2 regions of the Ectobacillus polymachus genome follow, and region 1 is predicted to be linked to the other one. Evidence: riboswitches for the same ligand, from Rfam matches in the RefSeq annotation. Region 1 holds a riboswitch; the other holds the start of a gene.
What was found. Region 1 has a riboswitch for FMN ahead of ACM5BR_RS06155 (ECF transporter S component). Riboswitches for the same ligand answer to the same signal wherever they lie in the genome.

Region 1 (11,203 bases):
TAGTATAGCAGTAAAATACGGTATGACAGTTGAAGAGCTTAAGATCCAAAATCAATTGCATACCGATATAATTTATCCATCCCAGCAATTAATCATACACTCGAAAACAGATATAGATTAATATGTATACATAAGCTTTAAATGGATATGATTATGTAAAATTGCAAATAACCCATCCTAAAAAAGGATGGGTTATTTGCAAACTACTGAGGTGTAAGATAAAGCTCTTTTACCAAAAAATAAAAATACAAATAAATCCGATAATCGTGATATAGCTAAAATAATACGCAACTTTTTTACGCGTTTTTTCCTTCTGTTTCCAAAGTACAATGGTTGGATCAATTAGGCCGATAACTAAGCAAAGTAGACCAAGCAGCATCGTAAAAACAGAAATAGAGAAAAGTAATTTTTGTACGAGATAAGGAAGAACGAGTTTTAGTACAAATGATGGAATGATAGCATACACAATAGCAGCTACGTACATGTTAATCGGAGATTGGGACCGAAAACCAGGAAACTTGCGCCAAAATGATCTCGTCGCAACTTCTACTTCAATAGTAGTATATTGTTCAATGATTCGTTGTACGGCTTTTCCATCGTTTAGAAAATAAAAAATACGATTCGATTGGCCTTGAAAAACAAATTCTGATTTTTTAAAGAAATGGTCAATCTTAACACGATTCCATGTTTTCCAAGGATGGCGTTCTAATAATTTTATGCGATTATCAACTTTTTTGTCATACTGATAAATACTAATGCCGTCCTTATCCAGTGCAGCGTAGTATGCATTTGTAGAAAATTCTCCGTATTCAATAGGACAATAGAGAAGCAAATCTCTTTTTAAATAAAAATATTCTTTACGCAGACTTTTTTTCATAAATTGATAAACGGTCTGTTTTTGTGTTTTCTTCATGACATTTCCCCCAGAAAAAGAACTGCCTTTTCCTCACAATATAACATATTAGCACTTTGTATTTATAAACACCAGAAAAAAACTAAAACTACAAGGCATTTTCATTCACATTTCTTACATATTCATGTATAATCTTTTACATAAACGAAATAAAATATCGATCTATCTTCGGGGCAGGGTGTAATTCCCTACCGGCGGTATTAGAGCATTGACTCTTAAGCCCGCGAGCCGTTATTGGCAGGATTCGGTGAGATTCCGAAGCCGACAGTATAGTCTGGATGGGAGAAGATGGAGGTTCGGCGTTGTCATTTTTGAATATGAAAACGTTCATTTTGCCGTACTATCTTATCTCCCCTTTTCGATGAAAAGGGGATTTTTAATTGGTACGATAGAACCTTTCCATTTCCATAAGAAGATCGGAGGAAAAGGGAGAGAGAAAATGAAGAATCGAAATGTATCGAAAATGGTAACCGTGGCTATGTTAGGTAGTATTTCTTATCTACTTATGATGCTAGATTTTCCGTTTCCAGGATTGCCTGTATTTTTACGAATTGACTTTAGCGATGTACCAGGCCTAGTGGCAGCTATTCTTTTTGGACCTGGTGCTATGATGATTGTAGAAGCTACGAAAAATATTTTATATTATGTTGTCCAAGGAAGTTTTATGGGTGTACCAGTCGGAGAGGTTGCGAACTTTATCGCAGGATGTGTTTTCATTTTACCAGCAGCTTATTTTTACCGTAAATATTATTCCGTTAAAGGGTTAACAACTGGTCTCGTAGTAGGAACAACTATTATGACAATTGGCATGAGTATATTAAACTACTATCTCATTCTACCTGCTTACACATGGTTTTTAAATTCACCAGCTATGTCCAGCAGCGCAATGAAACAGCTGATTATTACCGGTATATTGCCATTTAATATCATTAAGGGTGTTCTCGTTGCTGTCGTATCCGTTCTTCTTGTTTCACGTCTCCAAGTATGGATGGCTACAAAAATCAAAAGTGCTTAAATTAAAACAAACGGCCTAGAAATAGAATAGGTCGTTTTTCTTAACTAAAGGTTATGTTAAAGCTCATTGTTGATATTGCCACAACTTTGATTGGAGCGCCTAGAGCGAAAATCAACAGGCAAGTTTAACAAAGCCTAACAAAAAAAGCGTTATTCCCAATGGGAATAACGCTTTTTTGACGATATTATTCGAATTTTGTAGCGTCGCCGTCAAATGGTTCCTCAGCAACTTTAATAGAATCTGTAGGGCATCCTTCAAAAGCGTCCATCATATCATCAAGAAGAACGTCAGGAATTTCAACGATACCTTTGTTGTCGTCTAATGTTACAAATGCTAGACCTTCATCATCATAATCATAAATGTCAGGTGCAGAAGCTCCGCATGCTCCACATGCGATGCATGTTTCCTTGTCAACGATTGTATACTTTGCCATTAGTGAAAACCTCCCAAATGTATGTATCATTAGTTAAAAAAACCTAATGAAAGAAAATCTAACCCTATTGTAAAACGGTTTCTTCAACTTTTCAATTAAAAACTCTAGGAAAATATTTGTTTTTTCAAAATTCGACAGCTTTTATATAAAACGTTTTCATTTATCATTCATGACGATTATTGCTATCTTTTGTTACAATAGAGGCATGAGATTAGGAAAGGAGTGATTTTGTGATGAACCTCTTACATACGATTTTGTACGGATTGAAGCAAATTCATGGTGAAAGAACGTCCGCATCGATTTTTCATCTATTAAAAGGGAAGCGTTCTTCGCAAACTCTCCAAGATGGTACCGTGTTTCAATTATCGTTTTTGTTTGGTATAGATAAGAAATTGAACCGACACGTATATGATGAGCAAGTTAACAAATTATTAAACCTAAACTGGATTGTAAAAATACAAAAGAATACTTATGTTTTATCTTCCTTGGGGGAACGAGAGATTAAGGAAGCTCTCATTCAGACTCCCTTTCCTTCTAGGCTGGATGGATTACAATATAAAGATGTAGCAGAGATTGTATGGAAAAGACTATCATTGTTAATACAAACTGTTTCTAATTTACAAGCGCACACCACTTTTCTACCAATTCAACAGGATTTAGAAACAACGTCTTGGGTTAAGTCATTTTTGTTATCGTTACCTTATTCAAGAGAGAAAGTACGTGATATGCTCTATACGGAATGTGTACAATTGTTTGAAGAACTGCCTGATGAAGAGGCTTCCAATCTTGTTTTTCGCTTTACAGGTGCTAATTATATTGGATATACGAATGAGCAGCTAGCCATTTCTTTACATCAGGATTCCTTTCATACTCATATGATGTTTCTTGGAACGCTACATAAAATGATTTGGAGTTTATCAAAGGACGATCATTATTCTTTGTTACGTGAATTAATTCCAAAGCAAGACGGCCTTGCAACGGTTTTAAGTATTTCGACACAAAAAACATATCTTCTGTGGATGGAAGGAAAGAAATTAGAGGAAATCGCAATCATACGAAGGCTAAGACGAAATACAATTGAAGATCATCTTGTGGAAATTGCTATGCATGTTCCGACATTTCCTATTGAACAATTTGTTTCCAATGACAATGTGAAACGAATTAGGCAAATCGTTTTAGATGTTAAAACGAGAAAGCTACGTGTACTAAAGCAATATGTCGGTAACGATATTGACTATTTTTCTATTCGTCTTGTACTTGCATCGTTAGGAGGAAGTGAATGAATATTGAGGCTGTACTGAAAGAAAAATTTAAATATGAATCCTTCCGACCAGGACAAAGGGAAATCATTATGGATTTGTTAGATGGTCATAATGTTGTTGCGATGCTGCCAACAGGTGGTGGTAAATCTATTACGTATCAAATACCCGCCTTTGTGCGCGAAGGAGCAGTTGTTATTGTTTCTCCGTTGTTATCTCTTATGGAAGATCAGGTCGATCAATTACGGTTAATTGGGGAAAAGCGTGTAATTGCCTTTAATAGCTTCCGTACGTATGAGGAAAAACAAAAAGCAATGCAAAATATACAAACGTATAAATTTATATTTGTATCTCCTGAAATGTTACAATCACGGATCTTTGTTCGGGCAATGAAACGAACAAACATTTCATTATTCGTTGTTGACGAGGCTCATTGTATTTCACAATGGGGCTATGATTTTCGCCCAGATTACCAGAGGCTTCATAATGTCATTACAGAGCTAGATTCACCTCCTGTGCTTGCCTTAACTGCAACTGCAACTCGGGAGATGCTAGATGATATTGTAAATACCTTACAGCTTAAAGATGTAAAGCTACATCTATTTTCAATTGACAGACCGAATATTGCCTTTTGTGTAGAAAGAGTTGATTCCACAGAAGAAAAAAAGAGAGTATTATTAGACTACGTAAAACGGCTAGAGGGACCGGGTATTATTTATTGTTCAAGTCGCTATTGGTCGGAGGCAATTGCTCTCTATTTACGTGATGAAGGAGTAATGGGAGTTTCCCACTATCATGGGGGGATGGATCAGGAAGATCGTATGCTTATTCAGCAACAATTTATTCATGATCAACTTCGCATCATTTCATGTACAAGTGCATTCGGCATGGGAATAAATAAGCCGAATGTTCGATATGTTATTCATTTTCAATATCCATCAAATATTGAATCTTATTTGCAAGAAATTGGACGAGCGGGTCGTGATCAGCAAGACAGTGTGGCAATTGTACTACTTTCTGCAGCTGATCATGAAGTACCAATCAGCATGATTTCTAGTGAGCTTCCTCAAACTGAATTAATTGAAGGATTCGTGTCAACCTTGGTACAAGAACGTACGAGCATGATATCATTAGAACGTACTGAAGAAGTAGCAAGGAATATAATTGGATTTACAGAGCAGCATTGGCGGTTTGTATACTTTCAACTTGAAAGCTTAGGTATTATAGAGGGAGAATGGCTGGATAAAGAGAAGCTTGGGCTAGCTGCCGCCAGCTCTATATCGGAAGCTGCCGCTACTTTACTACAGCAGAAAATGAATAAGCTACGTGCCATGCAAAGATGGTTAAGTACGAATGAATGCAGAAGACTTGGATTGTTGCAGCTGTTTGGATATAGGCTTGATCATCATCCAGACCATTGCTGTGATTTGTGCGGAATAGATGTAAATTACTATTGTAAGAGTAACAACAAAGAAGAGAAAGAACAGAAAGATTGGAGAATGCATTTAGGGCAGCTGTTTTATTTGAATATGTGGAGGGAACATGAATAAAGAACAGGAGCAAAACATGACCGTTCGTGAATTACGCTTACATTTACTTATTACACAAGCAATCATTATCACACTTAGTGTCCTATTATCATACATGCTCTTTCATGACGTTTCAAAGCTATATTCTTTATTTGTTTGGGACCCTATCGTGATATTAATTGGGGGCGGGGGCATTGCTGGTTGTATCGTTTTAGTAGACCTAGTAGCTACGAAACTGTTACCAGAGGAATGGATGGACGATGGAGGCATAAATGATCGAATATTTCGCGGGATTAGCGTGCCTTACCTTTTTATGTTAACGTTATGTATTGGATTTTCAGAGGAACTATTATTTCGAGGAATTCTACAAACAAAATTCGGAATCGTAGCTTCCAGTATTATTTTTGCTGTTTTACATGTACGTTACTTAAAAAAGCCATTTTTATTTTTTTTCGTTTTATTGATAAGTGTATCGTTTGGTTGCTTATTTGTATATACTGGTAATTTACTCGTACCTATATTTGCTCATTTTCTTGTTGATTTCATCATGGGACTTCATTTAAGGAAGGTAACGGAGGGAGAAGAAGATGTCTGAGCAAGCACCATCAAAGGAACAAGAGAATGAACTACAATCTTTACCTCCAAGAAGCGAGGTACATAATCAAAAGAATAAAAAGAAGAAAAAGAAACGTCGTTATCAATATTTGTTTCTCCGTCTTCTAGTTGTAGTTTTTATTGTGTTACCTGTTGCTGTTTATTATTTTACAAATCAATATATGACTCAAAAGGAGAAGGAACTAGAGGAAAACTCCCAGCTTTACGAAAAAATATTCTTTGAAAGTACAACTCAACCCGAACAACAAAAAACGTCAGGACAAACAGGGACGTTTACCTTCCATAAGGTTAAGGAAGGCGAGACGTTAGAGAGCATTGCAAAGCAATACTTTCCAAATGAAGATGGTGTAGCTATTATTTTAAAATACAATACCATTCAAAATAATAATGTGAAAGCAGGTCAAGTACTAAAAATCCCATCCCGATAGATGATAAGAACTGCCGTGTCCAATGCATGTTCCAATGTATGGAATAGGATTTCTTCTAGAAGCGATACATTATCTTTCTTCTTTAACTCGATAGTATGATATTATCTGTATAGGTAATGTAGAACATTAATATAAGGGGTATACTATGATTTGGTTAATAACGACAGTTCTAATAGGGGCTGTTATACTACTTGGTCTTTATCAATATAAAAAGACAAATAAGATAATAATTCGTAAGCAAGAGATTACATTTGCTAACTTTCCAAGAAGTTTTGGAGAAGTTTCTATTTTTTATATTTCAGATATTCGTAGATGTGTCATTTCCCATCGTATATTGGAACAAGTAAAGGAAAGTGTAGACTTTGTTATCATTGGCGGAAATCTGACAGACAAGGGTGTTCCATTGGAGAGAGTAGCGAATAATATTGAGGTATTACGTGAAATTGGTCCGCTTTATTTTGTTTGGGGAGAGAAGGATTATGAAGGAGATGCACACGAGCTAGATGCACTTTTACTTGATCACAAAGTAACGATTCTAGATAATACATGTGCTGCCTTTGAATCCTACAGTGGCGAGAAACTTATACTTCTAGGCGTAGATGATGTTGTGTTGAAGAGAGATCGTCTTGATTTAGCCCTTAGCGACTCCGGAGAGGATGGATTTCGCATTCTTGCCAGCCATGATTGTAGTATTGAGAACAAAGTAAGTAAGGATGATCGTATCTCGCTCATTTTAAGTGGAGTTGCTAAGAATCAATCGGGAAAAGTTGGAATATATGATTTGGGTCATACAAAACAGTATATTAGCAATGGATTTAGTCCATCGTATTCTTTCCTTAGACTGCGTCCTCCAGAAGTATGTATCGTAACTGTAAAGGCAATAGACTATTGATACGTTTTGTAAGGTGGGAAACAGGAATGGATTATTATGAAGGAAAATATAACATTAAAGCAGTTTCAAATATGCTTGGTATCCATCCAGGTACGTTACGTGCATGGGAACGAAGATATCAAATTATTGCACCAAAACGAAATGAAGCAGGACATCGGCTATATACAGAAGAACATGTTAAAATACTGAAGTGGCTATTAGAGAAAGTAAATGAAGGGTTTACGATTGGACAAGCGGTTAGTTTATTAGAAAGCAGTCAACTTAATACGAAAGTATATGATAATGAGGCTAGTCATAAAGAAATTTTAATTGACTCTATTCTCCATTCTCTGCTACAATTTGATGAAATTAAAGCTCACGAGTATTTAAATGAAGCCTTTAGTATTTTTTCTGTAGATAAGGTGACAACGGAAATACTATTAGAGGTTGTAACCAAACTTAGAGAGCTTTGTGAGAATCATAAAATTACGAGCGCTCATGAGCATTTTGCTATGTCATTTCTTCGCTCACGGATAGGAATGATCTATCACAATCTAACGGTAAATACTGTTCTTCCAAAAGTAATTACCGTTTGCGGCCCCAATGAAACTCATGAACTCGGACTTTTAATCTTCACTATTTATTTACGGAGAAAAGGGTACCAATCTATTTATTTAGGGACAAGCATTGAAGAAAACGATATCGATATTGTTATTGAAGAATTACATCCAAAGTTTGTCTTTCTCTCCTGTTCACTACAAAGAAATGTAGTAGCGACAATTAAATTGGCAAACCGTCTACGTGAAAAGTACGATTTTCTAACGATTGGTCTTGGCGGCGGTGCCATATTGAAGCTTCCAGAACAAGAAAAAGAAGCGGTGAAGAACTATATAGTAGGCGCGACGAAAGAAGAATGGGATCGTTGGATCATACGTGCCTGAACGATGAACCATCCTATTTCTGTTTCATATACTAATCTAAATGCAGCGGTTGATGTTAGGAGGGTATGAGATGAGGCTGGAACGATTAAATTACAACAAAATTAAAATTTTTCTAACTTTTGATGATTTAATGGAACGAGGGCTTACAAAGGAAGACTTATGGAAGAATGCTCCGAAAGTACAGCAACTGTTTCGTGATATGATGCATGAAGCGAATCGTGAGCTTGGCTTTGAAGCAGATGGACCAATTGCGGTCGAAGTGTTTTCTTTGCAGGCGCAAGGGATGATTGTTATCGTAACGAAAGAGCATCAAGAGGATGATCTGGAAGAAGATTTTAGTGATGAATTTATTGAAATGCAGGTTACGCTAGATGAAAGCGATGATATATTATATGAATTTTCTTCATTAGACGATGTTATAGCATTAGCTAATCGGCTATATTCATTAGGAGTTACAGGCGGAAAACTATATTCGTTTCAAGACAGATTTTATGTACTGTTAGACGAAGATATGACGCTTAATAATGAAAATATGATTGCAATTTTAGCAGAGTACGGCAATTCTGCAACGATAACCATTTATCGACTTGTAGAGTATGGAAAAGAATTGATGAAGGAACGAGCAATTGAACAACTTTATTCTTATTTTGTTGCTAAAAAAGGCCTCAACTCATAAGGTTGAGGTTTTTTTCATAGAATATAATAAAGTGAAATTATTTTTGTATAAAAATAATATAAGCTTATTTAGAAAGTTAGAATGTGTGTTATAATTGTTTTTGCAACCGTTTACATCTTAGATTTAGACCTTATGTATCAAAGGATTCGTTTGGTTTGAATTCCAAAAGTATCGCGGTGTATACTAGGCAATGTGAAAGAAATTGAATGTACAGGGGGATTATCATGGTAGCCGAGAATCAGAATCAAAAGCTACAGCAAGAACAGCATTTAAAGCTCTTACAATCGACGCAAATCGTCATTAAAGAAGCGCTAGAAAAATTAGGCTATCCGCAAGAAGTGTATGAATTGTTAAAAGAACCAATTCGCATGATGACGGTAAAAATTCCCGTTCGTATGGATGATGGAAATGTCAAAATTTTTACTGGATATCGTGCTCAACATAATGATGCAGTTGGTCCTACAAAAGGTGGAATCCGCTTTCATCCGAACGTAACAGAGTATGAAGTGAAGGCGCTTTCCATTTGGATGAGTTTAAAGTGCGGGATTGTAGATCTTCCATATGGGGGAGGTAAAGGTGGTATCATTTGTGATCCTCGTGAAATGTCATTTCGTGAATTGGAGCGATTAAGCCGTGGATATGTTCGAGCAATTAGTCAAATTGTTGGACCAACAAAGGATATTCCAGCTCCAGATGTTTATACAAACTCACAAATTATGGCTTGGATGATGGATGAATATAGCCGAATTGATGAGTTTAATTCACCAGGTTTTATAACAGGTAAGCCTCTTGTATTAGGTGGTTCTCAAGGCCGAGAAACTGCAACTGCTAAAGGTGTTACTTTCATGATACGTGAGGCCGCTAAAAAGCGTGGAATTTCTGTGAAGGATGCGCGCGTTGTCATTCAAGGATTTGGGAATGCAGGTAGCTATTTAGCTAAGTTTATGCATGATGCTGGTGCAAAAGTAATCGCAATTTCTGATGCGTACGGTGCACTCTATGATCCAAACGGATTAGATATCGATTATTTACTGGATCGCCGTGATAGCTTTGGAACAGTAACAAAATTGTTTCAAAATACGATTACGAATAAAGAGATGCTTGAATTGGATTGTGATATTTTAGTTCCAGCTGCAATTGAAAATCAAATCACCGAAGAAAATGCTGCAAATATTAAAGCAAAAATTGTAGTAGAAGCGGCAAATGGTCCTACAACACTTAAAGCAACAAAAATCCTTACAGATCGAGGTATTTTGCTAGTTCCAGATGTACTGGCAAGTTCAGGAGGCGTAACCGTTTCTTACTTTGAATGGGTGCAAAATAACCAAGGCTTTTACTGGACTGAGGAAGAAGTAGAGCAGCGTCTTGAGAAAGTAATGGTAAAATCATTTAATTCTATTTATGAAACGGCGCAAGTACGTAAGATAAATATGCGTTTAGCAGCCTATATGATTGGGGTTCGAAAGATGGCAGAAGCAAGTAGATTTAGAGGATGGGTATAATTCTTTTTCCCATACATATTTAAAAAAATGGACCGCATGCAGGTAGTTCTGTTTGCGGTCCATTTTGTATGTATTCGATACATAATTTTCAGTAAAAAAGCAAAAAGAACACTTGTTCGCATTCGGAATTCATGCTATACTTTTCTCAGTGAAGAGCTCTCGTATAAAGGAAAAGGGGAGAAGAGGATGAAAGCTGCTTGGAATCAATCTGTCGCATTACCATCGCATTACACTCATGAAAAGACAAATAAGAAAGTGAAAGCTCGTAAGCTTATTCAACGTTTGGATGCATTTTTTGGACTGGAAACAAAGGGAGATCGTTATTGGTTCTATGGATTTTACGGCATTTCATTTACGATTTTATTTGTATTGATAGTAGTATTGCAAATCATGGATGCTTTCATGAAGTAAAAACAACGGCATTTATATAAAATATATCAAAAACAGTTGCTATACCTACGCTAGTAGGTTTTTTCTTTTTGGACAGATGATTCGTTTCATGTCATAATTATGGTTGGTAGAATGGTTGGGAGTGAAAGAATAATGCAAAAAGAACAAGTAATTGTTATTGGCGGAGGTCCATGTGGGTTAGCAGCAGCAATGGCAATGCAAACGATTGGTATTGATGCTTTAGTTATTGAGAAAGGGAATATTGTAAATTCTATTTATCGATATCCAACCCATCAAACGTTTTTTTCTTCGAGTGATCGATTAGAAATTGGCGGCGTTCCTTTTATTACTGAAAATCGGAAGCCTGTACGTAATCAAGCGCTAGCTTATTATCGAGAAGTCGTAAAACGTAAGCAGCTTCGCGTTCATGCATTTGAAGAAGTTCGCGCTGTGGAAAAGCAAGAAAATGGCTCCTTTTATGTTCATACAATCAAACGTGATGGACAGGCCTGCAAGTATGAAACTCGCTACGTTATTATTGCTACTGGATATTATGATCATCCAAATTATATGAATGTTCCCGGTGAGGAGTTAGAAAAGGTATTTCACTATTTTAAAGAGGCACATCCTT
Region 2 (11,203 bases), 330 kb from region 1:
GAATCGAATGTAAGCAGGAAGTTGGACCGTTAATAGAAGCATTACAACAAAAAGGACTGCTTGTTCTTTCCGCAGGGTCACATGTTATCCGAATCTTACCGCCTTTACTTGTAACAAAGGATGAGATTCAAAAAGCAGTTCAAATGCTCCATGACGTATTAGAAAAAAGCTATGTATCTATTTCATAAAGAGAGGGATGATATTAATGAATGCGATGAAAACAATAAAGTTGGAAACAAAGGATGTCTTGTCATTAAAGGAAATGAGCTCGCAGGAGATCATGGATGTTCTTATGCTTGCTCTAGATTTAAAGAAACAACACAAGGAAGGAAATAATCCTCCTTTATTAAACGGAAAAATTTTAGGAATGATTTTTGATAAACATTCTACACGTACGCGTGTGTCCTTTGAAGCGGGAATGCTTCAGCTTGGTGGTCACGGTATGTTCTTAAGTGGAAAAGAATTGCAGCTTGGACGTGGTGAATCGATTGAAGATACGGCGAAAGTATTATCACAATATGTAGATGCAATTATGATTCGTACGTTTTCTCACTCCAAAGTGGAAGAATTAGCAAAGCACGCAACGATTCCTATTATTAATGGATTAACAGATGATCATCATCCTTGTCAAGCGTTGGCAGATTTAATGACTGTCTATGAAGTAAAGGGAACGTTTCAAGGTGTAAAACTCGTCTATATTGGTGATGGAAATAACGTATGTCATTCCTTATTATTTGCAGCGGCAAAGGTAGGGATGCATATTGTAGCAGCTTGTCCAGAAGGCTATAAACCAAACGCCACATTTGTAGAGGAAGCGCAGAATATAGCAGCAAAGACAGGTGCATTAATCGAAGTTTGTGAAGATCCGATTGCTGCCGTGAAAGATGCAGATTTCGTCTATAGTGATGTATGGACAAGTATGGGCCAGGAAGAAGAAGCAAAGGAACGTTTGCAGGTTTTTGGCCCTTATCAAGTCAATGATCAGTTAATGCAATATGCAGCTGATGATTATACATTCTTACACTGTTTACCAGCCCATCGTGGTGAGGAAGTAACAGCAGATATTATAGACGGAATTCATTCTGCTGTATTTCAGCAGGCTGGAAATCGTCTTCATGCACAGAAGGCGCTTCTCGTAAGCCTGTTAAACAAATGATTTAATATTTCCTCCCATTACCAGCAGGAATAAAAATAATTGAGGTATTCTCTATATTTATGTTATAAGTTATAATATAAGAGGACCTTTATTATTTGTAAAAGGACTATTTGGGAGAGATGAATAGGTGAAAAATAAAAATCAGAAATTTAATTTCTTACAGCGTTTTCAGCGGGCACTAAAGCTTAATATTTATAGACTATTTCGTTCTCCTGGTGGTGCAAGAAAGGTATCGCTAGGATTTTCTATCGGTTTTGGAATCGAAATGACAGTAATTTCAACAGCGTCGCTTGTATATTTATTATTTATTCCGATTGTTCGAATATGCAAAGGATCCCTTCCTGCAGCGGTTATTGGAAATTTGGCGTGTAAGGCGACTTTTCTACCGGTTTTTTTCCTTCCACTTGGGCATGCAATCGGAAAAGTCGTGTATCCTTTTAAAGTGAATGGCTCTGGTATGCATCATCATGTTCACCACTCTTTCAATGAAATTTTTTCAGGGAATATAGGGGGCATCTTAAGAGATTTGCTAAGCACGGGTTTATATACACTTATTGGTATGGCAATTATAGGCTTAGTTCTTGGTTTTATTTCATACTTTATCGTCTTTCATTTTTATGAAAAAGAGCGAGTTAGACGATTACAACGACGTAAAAAGAACCAAATGAACATATCTGTAATGAGAACGTAATGGGAGGGCTATTCAATTCATTGGAATTGGATAGCTCTTTAGTGTTTTAGCCATATCTTCTACTTGTATAAATTTGTGATTTTCTGGTAATTAAAACTGTGGAATGATTACCATTCTGTTTTTACTTTAATGAATAGCTTACATGTCTAAAAAAAATGCACTGCAAATGCAGTGCAAATTTAAAATTCGATACGCTGAGAATTCGAAAGGAATTCCTTTTTTCATACATAGATAAAAGCAAGTAAATGTTATCGATGTATAACTTTTGATTTAAACGATGTTTTTGTTAAAACCTGCATTTCGTTCTTTCAAATTTTTATTCTGTTTTGTTGTTGTAGCAAATCCAAATTATATAAGAGATAGAAATTTCTATCTCCCATTAACGCGTAATATAAACCCCCACTTAAGTGGATTTTCTCTATAGTACGCTAAGCTTGGAAATGAATGATTGAAGTGTTTGCAGTGATTCGTCTAACTTTGCCAATTCATTGTCCTTTATGTCCTGGAATGACTCTTGCATTTTGTCCATAATGTATTGCTTGTACTGATCCACGAAACTTTTTCCATTATCTGTTAAAGAAACAATTAGAACGCGACGATCATTTTCACTGTTATGGCGGTGTATAAGATCTTCGTCAATCAGTTTATTTAAAAGTGGGGTCATGTTCGGACGTGAAATGCAAAGGCGTTTTCCAATTTCTGAAACCGTAAGCACATCATGTTCATGCAGAAGTAATAACACTTGTGTATGAGATTGTGGCATATGCTTATGATCATGGAACATAAATTTTCGGTAAAAAAGAGGCACTAACGAAAGCAGGTTATCTACAATATGGTCCCATTGTGGATTATTCATTGAAAAGCCTCCTTTCCAATCCCATTGTAGCAAATGTTAAGGAGTAAATAAAAGGGTAATTCAAATTTGGTGTTAATAATACAGTATACACGATGCCTTTTTCTATTCATTTCCCGGTAAATAATACAATGAAAAATGTTTTAATCCTGCTATTTAAGGGCCATTAGCTATAAAACAAATTGATAATCAATAATTCACAGTGTTTTTTGTTTATTCAAAAAATATAAATTGACTGAAAGTGGTGCCGTTCGATAAGATAAATGTCGAGGATACCTATTACAATTAAAGTATGAATATAAATAATCAAATCAATTATCTGTTGCAGCAACCAAATATTTTTGCATTCATAACTGCTGGGATTATGGTAGCTGTGGCAGGCTGTAGTTCTTTTCAAAAGAAGTGAAGCGAATTAGAAAATATGCTGTAGAGTTAGGGGGATGTGTCAATTACTCACGACTGAAGTCGCGAGCTTGTAACTACCCAGAAGTGCAAACGTCTTGCGACTCCTTCCTTAGGGTGGTGTTACATCATGGGCAGATTGACTGCTACCCTACTACAAGGGATATACCCAAATAGCAACCGTTACGCAGGCGGTTTTGCCTAGTGGCAGTACTAGGCTTCCACATCCAACTAGGCAGACGAATACGTCTAAGATTTTACGCTACAAACGACTTTTTGTAACAACCTCATATCTTGTCAAAGAGCAAAACGAGTAAGGGAGTGCCTTCCATATTCAACGGTTTTCTCCTTTATCTAAATTAAATTATATCACGAAAGGAGGAGTACAGGACGTGTTTTTGCTTACGCAAAAATCGCACATTCCTCCCATAACTGAAGTCGCAGGTGTCCTGTACGAAAATTATGAAAAAGTTCATAGCTACAGTACTGCTTGTAGTAGGAATTGGTTTTATTGGCTATAGTGCTTGGGAGCTTGTTGATACAAATAACCAACAGACTCATTCTATGGTACAAGCTACTGAAACGATTCAAAAGGGAAGGGATAATCACGAAATGCGTGAGCAATTTAATCCAAGTCAAAATGAAACGATTGGAGTCTTGCGAATTCCTAAAATTGATGCAGAGCTTCCGATTGTAGAAGGTACAAATCCTGATGATTTAAAAAAAGGGGTAGGCCATTATTCAGGAACTGCATTTCCTAGTGACCATGATCAAATATTGTTATCGGGGCACCGTGATACTGTATTTCGCCGTTTTGGCGAAATACAAAAGGGGGATGAATTCATCGTAGAGCTTCCATATGGTACGTTTCATTACAAAATGGATCATGCACGAATTGTTAAAGCTGATGACACCACTGTTATTGCACCTACTAAGCCAAATGAAGTGTTAATTCTATCAACGTGTTATCCGTTTCGTTATATTGGTTCAGCCCCAGATCGGTATATCATTTATGCCTATCCAGTAGAAAAGCCGTGATCGTAAATCTTCTTCCAAAGATCTAAATGGGAACGAGTCTTACATATCTATTCACTATCTAAGTAAATGTAATAGAACTAGAATACATAGTAGGCTGTAGAAAGGGATGTAGGTAGAAATGTTGCTATTAGGAACTATCGTGAATGGACTTGCTATTATTATTGGTAGTCTTCTCGGCCTTGTGTTTCGCAATATACCTGAGAAAATAAGAGAGACGGTTATGCAAGGAATTGCGCTTTCCGTTATTATTTTAGGAATTGGTATGGGGTTAAAAAGTAAGCAATTTCTTATTGTAATTGGCAGTATAGCCATTGGTTCCGTTTTTGGGGAACTGTTAGATTTAGAAGGAAAGATGAATGCTCTAGGATATTGGCTAGAAAAAAAAGTGGGGAACAAACATAGAGGAAGTATTTCAAAAGGTTTTGTTACTGCAACACTGGTTTATGTTGTAGGAGCTATGGCTATAGTAGGAGCGTTAGATAGCGGTTTGCGTTTCGATCATACTGTTTTGTATACGAAGTCCATGCTAGATGGAATTTCTTCTATTATTTTTACATCTGCACTCGGTCTCGGCGTTATGTTTTCAGCTATTCCTGTTGTTATATACGAGGGCATAATTGCTTTATTAGCAACACAAATTCATGCTATAGTTCCAGAGTATTTAATGAATCAAATTATTCTGGAGGTAACCGCAGTAGGAGGTATATTAATTATTGCTATCGGATTAAATATGCTTAAAATCACCTCTATTCGAATCGCAAATATGCTTCCAAGTTTAGTAATCGCTATCTTACTCGTTGTACTTGTCAATAGTTTTCCTCTATTTACAATGTAAATAGAGAAAAGAAGCTTTATTTTTTCTATCTTCAATAAAAAGCACAGCAGGAGACTGTGCTTTTTTTTATTGAAAATATTGTTTGTATTGACAGCATTTATTTCATAATGTTAACATTTATTTTATAAAGGTTAACATATAATGATGTCTACATACTCACGCATGTAATGGAATTTCCATTTATACATGATTGAGAATAGGTATGATAGGAAAAGGGGAGAAGAAAGATGGAAGGTGCTTTAGTGAAAAAGGATTGGCAGAAGCTTGCTCATGAAATTGTGGAAGGCAAAGAAATAACGAGAGAAGAAGCACTTAGTATTTTACAGTCATCCGATGATGATATTTTAGAGGTTATGAATGCTGCTTATATTATTCGTCAACATTATTTTGGTAAAAAAGTAAAGTTGAATATGATCATTAACACAAAATCGGGTCTTTGTCCTGAAGATTGTAATTATTGTTCTCAATCTGTCATATCAGAAGCTCCTATTGAAAAGTATGCGTGGCTTACACAAGAAAAAATTGTGCAAGGGGCGCAAGAAGCAGTTCGTCGTAAAGCAGGTACATACTGTATTGTAGCATCAGGTCGACGTCCATCTGATAAAGAAGTAGAACATGTAATTGGCGCAGTAAAGGAAATTCGAGATACAACAGATTTAAAAATTTGCTGTTGTTTAGGTTTTTTAAATGAGGATCAAGCACAACAATTAAAGGACGCTGGTGTGCACCGTTACAATCATAATTTAAATACTCATGTAGATAATTATGAAAGTATTTGTTCTACCCATACGTATGATGATCGAGTGGATACAGTTGAGAAAGTGAAAGAAGTAGGCATTTCTCCTTGTTCAGGTGCTATTTTTGGAATGGGTGAAAATGAAGAGCAACGAGTTGACATTGCATTCGAGTTAAAGAGATTGGATGCAGATTCTATACCTTGTAATTTTCTTGTTGCAGTTCCAGGTACTCCGCTGGAAGGGACAAAAGAGCTTCATCCGTTACAATGTTTAAAGATTTTAGCGATGATGCGATTTGTAAATCCTTCTAAGGAGATTCGTATTTCTGGGGGTCGTGAAGTAAACTTACGTGCACTACAGCCTCTTGGATTATATGCAGCAAACTCCATTTTCGTAGGTGATTATTTAACGACGGAAGGACAAGAACCGACTGCAGATTGGAATTTGATTTCAGATTTAGGATTTGAAATTGAAGAATGTGCATTGTAATAAAAAAAGAGATACAAAAGATTTTCTTTTGTATCTCTTTTTTTGTTTTTGTATTAGGAGAGAAGTTGGATTTGACGATTAAGGTTTGCCATTTCAATTGCCGAAACAGCTGCATCCCATCCTTTATTTCCTGCTTTTGTTCCAGCACGTTCGATTGCTTGTTCTATATTTTCTGTTGTAACGACACCGAAAATGACAGGTATGCCTGTTTGTGCAGATGTAGCAGCAACTCCCTTTGCTACCTCATTACAAACATAATCATAATGAGAGGTTGCACCGCGAATGACTGTACCAAGTGTAATGACAGCATCATACTTTTCGCTCTCAGCAAGCTTCTTTGCTATTAGAGGAATTTCAAAAGCCCCCGGTACCCATGCTACATCTATATCAGCTTCTTCAACTCCGTGGCGTTTTAAGCCATCCTGTGCACCACTCAATAGTTTACTCGTTATAAATTCATTAAAACGTGCCACGACGATTGCCACCTTTAAACCTGTACCAACTAAATGTCCTTCAAATAACATAGTATATCTCTCCTCTTATAAATGTAATAGATGCCCTAATTTGTCTACCTTTGTTTGCAAATAAGCAGCGTTTTCTTCTGTAGCAGGCATTTCGATTGGAACCCGTTCTACAATCTCTAAATCGTGTCCCTTTAAGCCTGCAATTTTTCTTGGGTTATTCGTAAGAAGTTTTATTTTTGAAACGCCCAAATCCTTTAATATTTGAGCACCAATACCATAGTCTCGTAAGTCAGCAGGAAATCCAAGCTTATGATTCGCTTCTACTGTATCGTAACCTTCTTCTTGCAGCTTATAGGCTCGTAGCTTGTTCAAAAGACCAATGCCCCGTCCTTCTTGGCGCATATATAAAAGTATGCCGTTTCCTTCTTTCTCAATTTGAGCTAATGCTGCATGAAGCTGCGGTCCGCAATCGCAGCGTAAAGAGTGAAATACATCTCCGGTCAAGCATTCGGAGTGAACGCGAACGAGTACTGGAGCGTCTGGTGTAATTTCACCTTTTATTAGTGCAATATGCTCCTTGTCATCAATGGCATTCGAATAACCAACTGCGCGGAAGGTTCCAAATGATGTTGGAAGTTGGATTTCCACTTCACGCTTTATAAGTGTTTCGTGATGACGGCGAAATTCAATTAAAGATTGGATTGTGATCATTTTCATATCAAATTGTTTTGCAATTTGTTGTAATTCAGGAACACGAGCCATCGTTCCGTCTTCATTCATAATCTCACAAATAACGCCAGCAGGCCCAGCTCCGCATAGCGTTGCTAAATCTACAGCAGCTTCTGTATGACCAGCACGTCGCAATACACCCCCAGCTTTTGCGATGAGCGGAAATACATGACCTGGACGATGAAAGTCTGATTCGGTTGATTCTGGATTCATCATTTCCTGAATCGTCATCGCGCGTTCAAATGCACTAATTCCAGTAGTAGTATGCTTGTGATCGATACTTACTGTGAAGGCAGTTCCATGTGAATCTGTATTTTGATTTACCATTGGCTTTAGATTTAATCGCTGTGCGTGCTCGATTGTAATCGGTACACACACAAGTCCGCGGCCATGTGTAATCATAAAGTTAATGGTTTCAGGTGTGATCGTTTCTGCTAAGGCGATAAAATCGCCTTCGTTTTCACGATTCTCATCATCACAAACAATAACCGCTTTACCGTTTTTTAAATCATGCAATGCTTCTTCAATTGTATGAAACATTCCTTTTCTCCTCCTTACATAAATCCGTTATCTTGTAAAAAGCTTGTTGTGATAGAGCTATTTTCAGGTGGCTTTGTTATAAAACGTTCAATGTATTTACCTACTAGATCGCATTCAATGTTTACAATCTCTCCGACTTCCTTATGTCCCAGAACCGAATAGTTAAGCGTATGGGGAATAAGTGAAATCGTAATGGAATTGTTATCTATCTTGAATATGGTAAGACTTGTACCATCGATTGCAATGGATCCTTTTTGAATGCAGTACCGTAATAGGTGACGGGAAATTTCAATCTTATAATATACAGCATTTGCTTCGTGATGTTTTGCTATTATCGTTCCTGTACCGTCTATATGCCCCGATACAAAATGACCACCAAACCGTCCATTGGAAACCATTGCTCGTTCTAAATTCACGTGCGATCCGTTTTTTGCTGCTTGTAAAGACGTTGCTTTTATGGTTTCTGGCATTACATCAACGGTAAAAGAGGAAGGGGTATACGAAACAACCGTCAAGCATATGCCATTTACAGCAATGCTATCTCCGTTTTGTACATCCTCTAAAACCTGTTTTGCAGAAATGTTCATTCGAATAGCCATTCCAGAACGCTGCACACTTGCAATCGTTCCTATTTCTTCAACGATTCCTGTAAACATCAGCGCACGCCCCTCTTATGTGCAATCAGTTTTATATCCTCACCAATCATTTCTATTTTTTGAATAGATAGAAGGGGAGTATCTTGAAGAGAAGAAAAGCCTTTCCCGCCAAAGAAGGAAGGAGCATTCACTCCACCAATTAAACGGGGGCTCATATACAAAATAAGCCTGTCCCAATAGCCCCCTTCTAAAAAGCTAGCGTGAACGTGCTGACCGCCTTCTACAAGAAGAGATAGAATGCCGCGTTCACCAAGAAGGGATAGCAATGGATCTATTTCTATTAATGGTGATTTCATTTGAATAATAGCGACACCATATGCTTCATATTGCTTTATCTTTTCCTTTTGCACGTGCGCACCTACAATGATCCATGTCGGTGCTTCTCCGTCCTTTACTAGGTTTGAAGATAAAGGAGTTCGTAAATACGTATCAAGTACAATGCGTATGGGATTCTTGCCGCCGCCGTGAAGCCGTGTTGTAAGGCTCGGATTATCCGTGATAACGGTATTTACCCCTACGAGAATCCCATCATGATTGTTACGATATTGATGTACATCCTCTCGGGATAATTTACCTGTAATCCATTTACTTTCACCAGAAGAAGTAGCAATTTTCCCATCTAAGCTTGTGGCTGCTTTTAAGGTTACAAAAGGTTTTTTGGTAGCCATGTAATGAAAAAATATTTCGTTTAATTTCTTTGCTTCTGCTTCTAAAATACCTACATCTACTTGGATTCCAGCTTCTTGTAAACGTTGCACTCCCTGACCAGAAACAAGGGGATTGCTGTCAAGAGTTGCAATAACAACTCGTTTTACCCCTTTGTCTATAAGTAGGTCACAGCAAGGAGGTGTTTTACCAAAGTGACTGCAAGGCTCTAATGTTACATATACCGTTGAGCCTTGTGCTTTATCACCGGCCATTTTTATTGCGTGAACTTCTGCATGTGCTTCACCAGCGCGCAGATGAGCTCCTATTCCTACTATGGAGCCATTTTGAACGATTATCGCCCCTACCATCGGATTTGGACTTGTTTGTCCCTGCGTGTTAGCAGCTAAGTGCAAGGCTAGTCTCATATACTCTTCATCCGTCATCGTTTCACCTCTCCTTGAAAAAATAAAAAACCCTAAAGGAGACATCCTTTAGGGTTTGAGAGAGTCGGGTTTTCAAAAGGAAATGGGAATATACGAAATAATCCTATTTTTTTGGTAAGAATACAAGGAAAATAGAATATTAAAAATCCGTATACATAATAAATAAAAAGTATCCCAAAATGAAAACGTAATCCTTCTCCCATCCAGACTGTACTGTCGGTCCTGGATTTTCACCAGGTCCACCGGTTTGCTTACGCAAAACGGGTCACGGACTAAGAAGCTGCCAGCTTCATCACCGCCGGTTGGGACTTTCACCCGACCCCGAAGGATATTTGTTTGTTGTTATTATATCATAAATAAAAGGAAAGAAAAGTTAAATTGCTTATAACATTAATGTTTGTTTAAAATAGGTCAAATTCGAAGCGTAACAGAAGAATATGATTTGTTATAATGTATCCTGGACTCTTATTTTGAAATTTGAAAGAAGGAAATAATATGAAATACATACTTGTAGGCGTAGCTGGAATAATAGGAGCTGTCCTGCGATATAGCCTTGGGATAGCAATAGCACATTCTTATCCGTCACCAATTGCTACGTGGTTTATTAATATGCTTGGTTGCTTTTTTCTCGCATTTTTGACAGCGTCCATTTTTAAAATGAAAGGTCTTCATCCGTATATCGCACCTGCAATTGGGACAGGATTAATCGGGTCATTTACAACATTTTCTACATTTAGCGTGGAAACGTTGCAATTTCTTCAGGAGCCTAATTATAGGATTGCCTTTCTGTATGTATTCGCTAGTTTAGTCGGAGGACTTTTTATGGCGTGGGCTGGCTTCCGGCTTGGAAATAAGGTATGGAAGCGATTTATACAGGAGGAAGCATAATGGATATTATTTTAGTTGCAACTGGTGGTTTTTTTGGAGCGATTGCCCGTTTTATGATTGGAAATATTATAAAAGTCTATTATAAGGGTAATATTCCATATGCTACGTTGTGTATCAATTTACTTGGGGCATTTTTACTTGGTATGTTACTTGGAATGCATGTACAACATGCTTGGTATCTTTTATTAGGAACGGGGTTTATGGGGGCTTTTACAACCTTTTCAACCTTTAAGCTTGAAAGTATCCTGCTCTGGGAAAATAGCAAAATGATCACTATCGTTTATGTTATGCTTAGCTATGTAGCAGGAATTTCTCTTGCATTTGCAGGATTTATGACTGGTACGATGATCAACTAAACATATTATAAAAAGGTGACGAAACGGAACTTACCTCCTGTTTTCGTCACTTTCATTTATCATGCTATTTAAGGCAGTAAGACTCACCTTTAAGGCTCAAGCGAAATTCCATATATGTAAAGTAGACCCTAGCACTTTATTCTTCGTTTATGTCATCTTGAGATTTTGATGCACGTACGACAGATTGAAATTTTCCTTTGTGGCTTCCATCACAAAATGGCATTTTTGTAGATAGACCGCATCGACATAGCGAAAAGGCTTCTTTTGTTTCAAAGGCA

Region 2: linked by a shared signal. The riboswitch ahead of ribD (bifunctional diaminohydroxyphosphoribosylaminopyrimidine deaminase/5-amino-6-(5-phosphoribosylamino)uracil reductase RibD) and the one ahead of ACM5BR_RS06155 (ECF transporter S component) in region 1 are both predicted to bind FMN.

The regions. Positions count from the first base shown of each region.
Region 1 covers NZ_JBLREB010000001.1:1,194,654-1,205,856, reverse strand. The annotation lists gene ACM5BR_RS06165 (peptidoglycan DD-metalloendopeptidase family protein) at 1-121, shown strand, start outside; gene ACM5BR_RS06160 (hypothetical protein) at 230-913, opposite strand; FMN riboswitch at 1,074-1,207, shown strand; gene ACM5BR_RS06155 (ECF transporter S component) at 1,353-1,928, shown strand; gene ACM5BR_RS06150 (ferredoxin) at 2,113-2,361, opposite strand; gene ACM5BR_RS06145 (YpbB family protein) at 2,595-3,644, shown strand; gene ACM5BR_RS06140 (RecQ family ATP-dependent DNA helicase) at 3,641-5,170, shown strand; gene ACM5BR_RS06135 (CPBP family intramembrane glutamic endopeptidase) at 5,163-5,744, shown strand; gene ACM5BR_RS06130 (LysM peptidoglycan-binding domain-containing protein) at 5,737-6,192, shown strand; gene ACM5BR_RS06125 (metallophosphoesterase) at 6,338-7,084, shown strand; gene ACM5BR_RS06120 (MerR family transcriptional regulator) at 7,111-8,004, shown strand; gene ACM5BR_RS06115 (genetic competence negative regulator) at 8,075-8,680, shown strand; gene ACM5BR_RS06110 (Glu/Leu/Phe/Val family dehydrogenase) at 8,905-10,182, shown strand; gene ACM5BR_RS06105 (DUF3961 domain-containing protein) at 10,369-10,593, shown strand; gene ACM5BR_RS06100 (YpdA family putative bacillithiol disulfide reductase) at 10,726-11,203, shown strand, end outside.
Region 2 covers NZ_JBLREB010000001.1:1,526,247-1,537,449, reverse strand. The annotation lists gene ACM5BR_RS07895 (acetylornithine transaminase) at 1-188, shown strand, start outside; gene argF (ornithine carbamoyltransferase) at 206-1,156, shown strand; gene ACM5BR_RS07885 (DUF2062 domain-containing protein) at 1,284-1,847, shown strand; gene ACM5BR_RS07880 (MarR family winged helix-turn-helix transcriptional regulator) at 2,266-2,703, opposite strand; gene ACM5BR_RS07875 (class D sortase) at 3,565-4,140, shown strand; gene ACM5BR_RS07870 (DUF554 domain-containing protein) at 4,259-4,975, shown strand; gene bioB (biotin synthase BioB) at 5,203-6,201, shown strand; gene ribH (6,7-dimethyl-8-ribityllumazine synthase) at 6,255-6,725, opposite strand; gene ACM5BR_RS07855 (bifunctional 3,4-dihydroxy-2-butanone-4-phosphate synthase/GTP cyclohydrolase II) at 6,741-7,934, opposite strand; gene ribE (riboflavin synthase) at 7,949-8,590, opposite strand; gene ribD (bifunctional diaminohydroxyphosphoribosylaminopyrimidine deaminase/5-amino-6-(5-phosphoribosylamino)uracil reductase RibD) at 8,590-9,681, opposite strand; FMN riboswitch at 9,869-10,014, opposite strand; gene crcB (fluoride efflux transporter CrcB) at 10,177-10,569, shown strand; gene crcB (fluoride efflux transporter CrcB) at 10,569-10,925, shown strand; gene ACM5BR_RS07830 (CDGSH iron-sulfur domain-containing protein) at 11,062-11,203, opposite strand, start outside.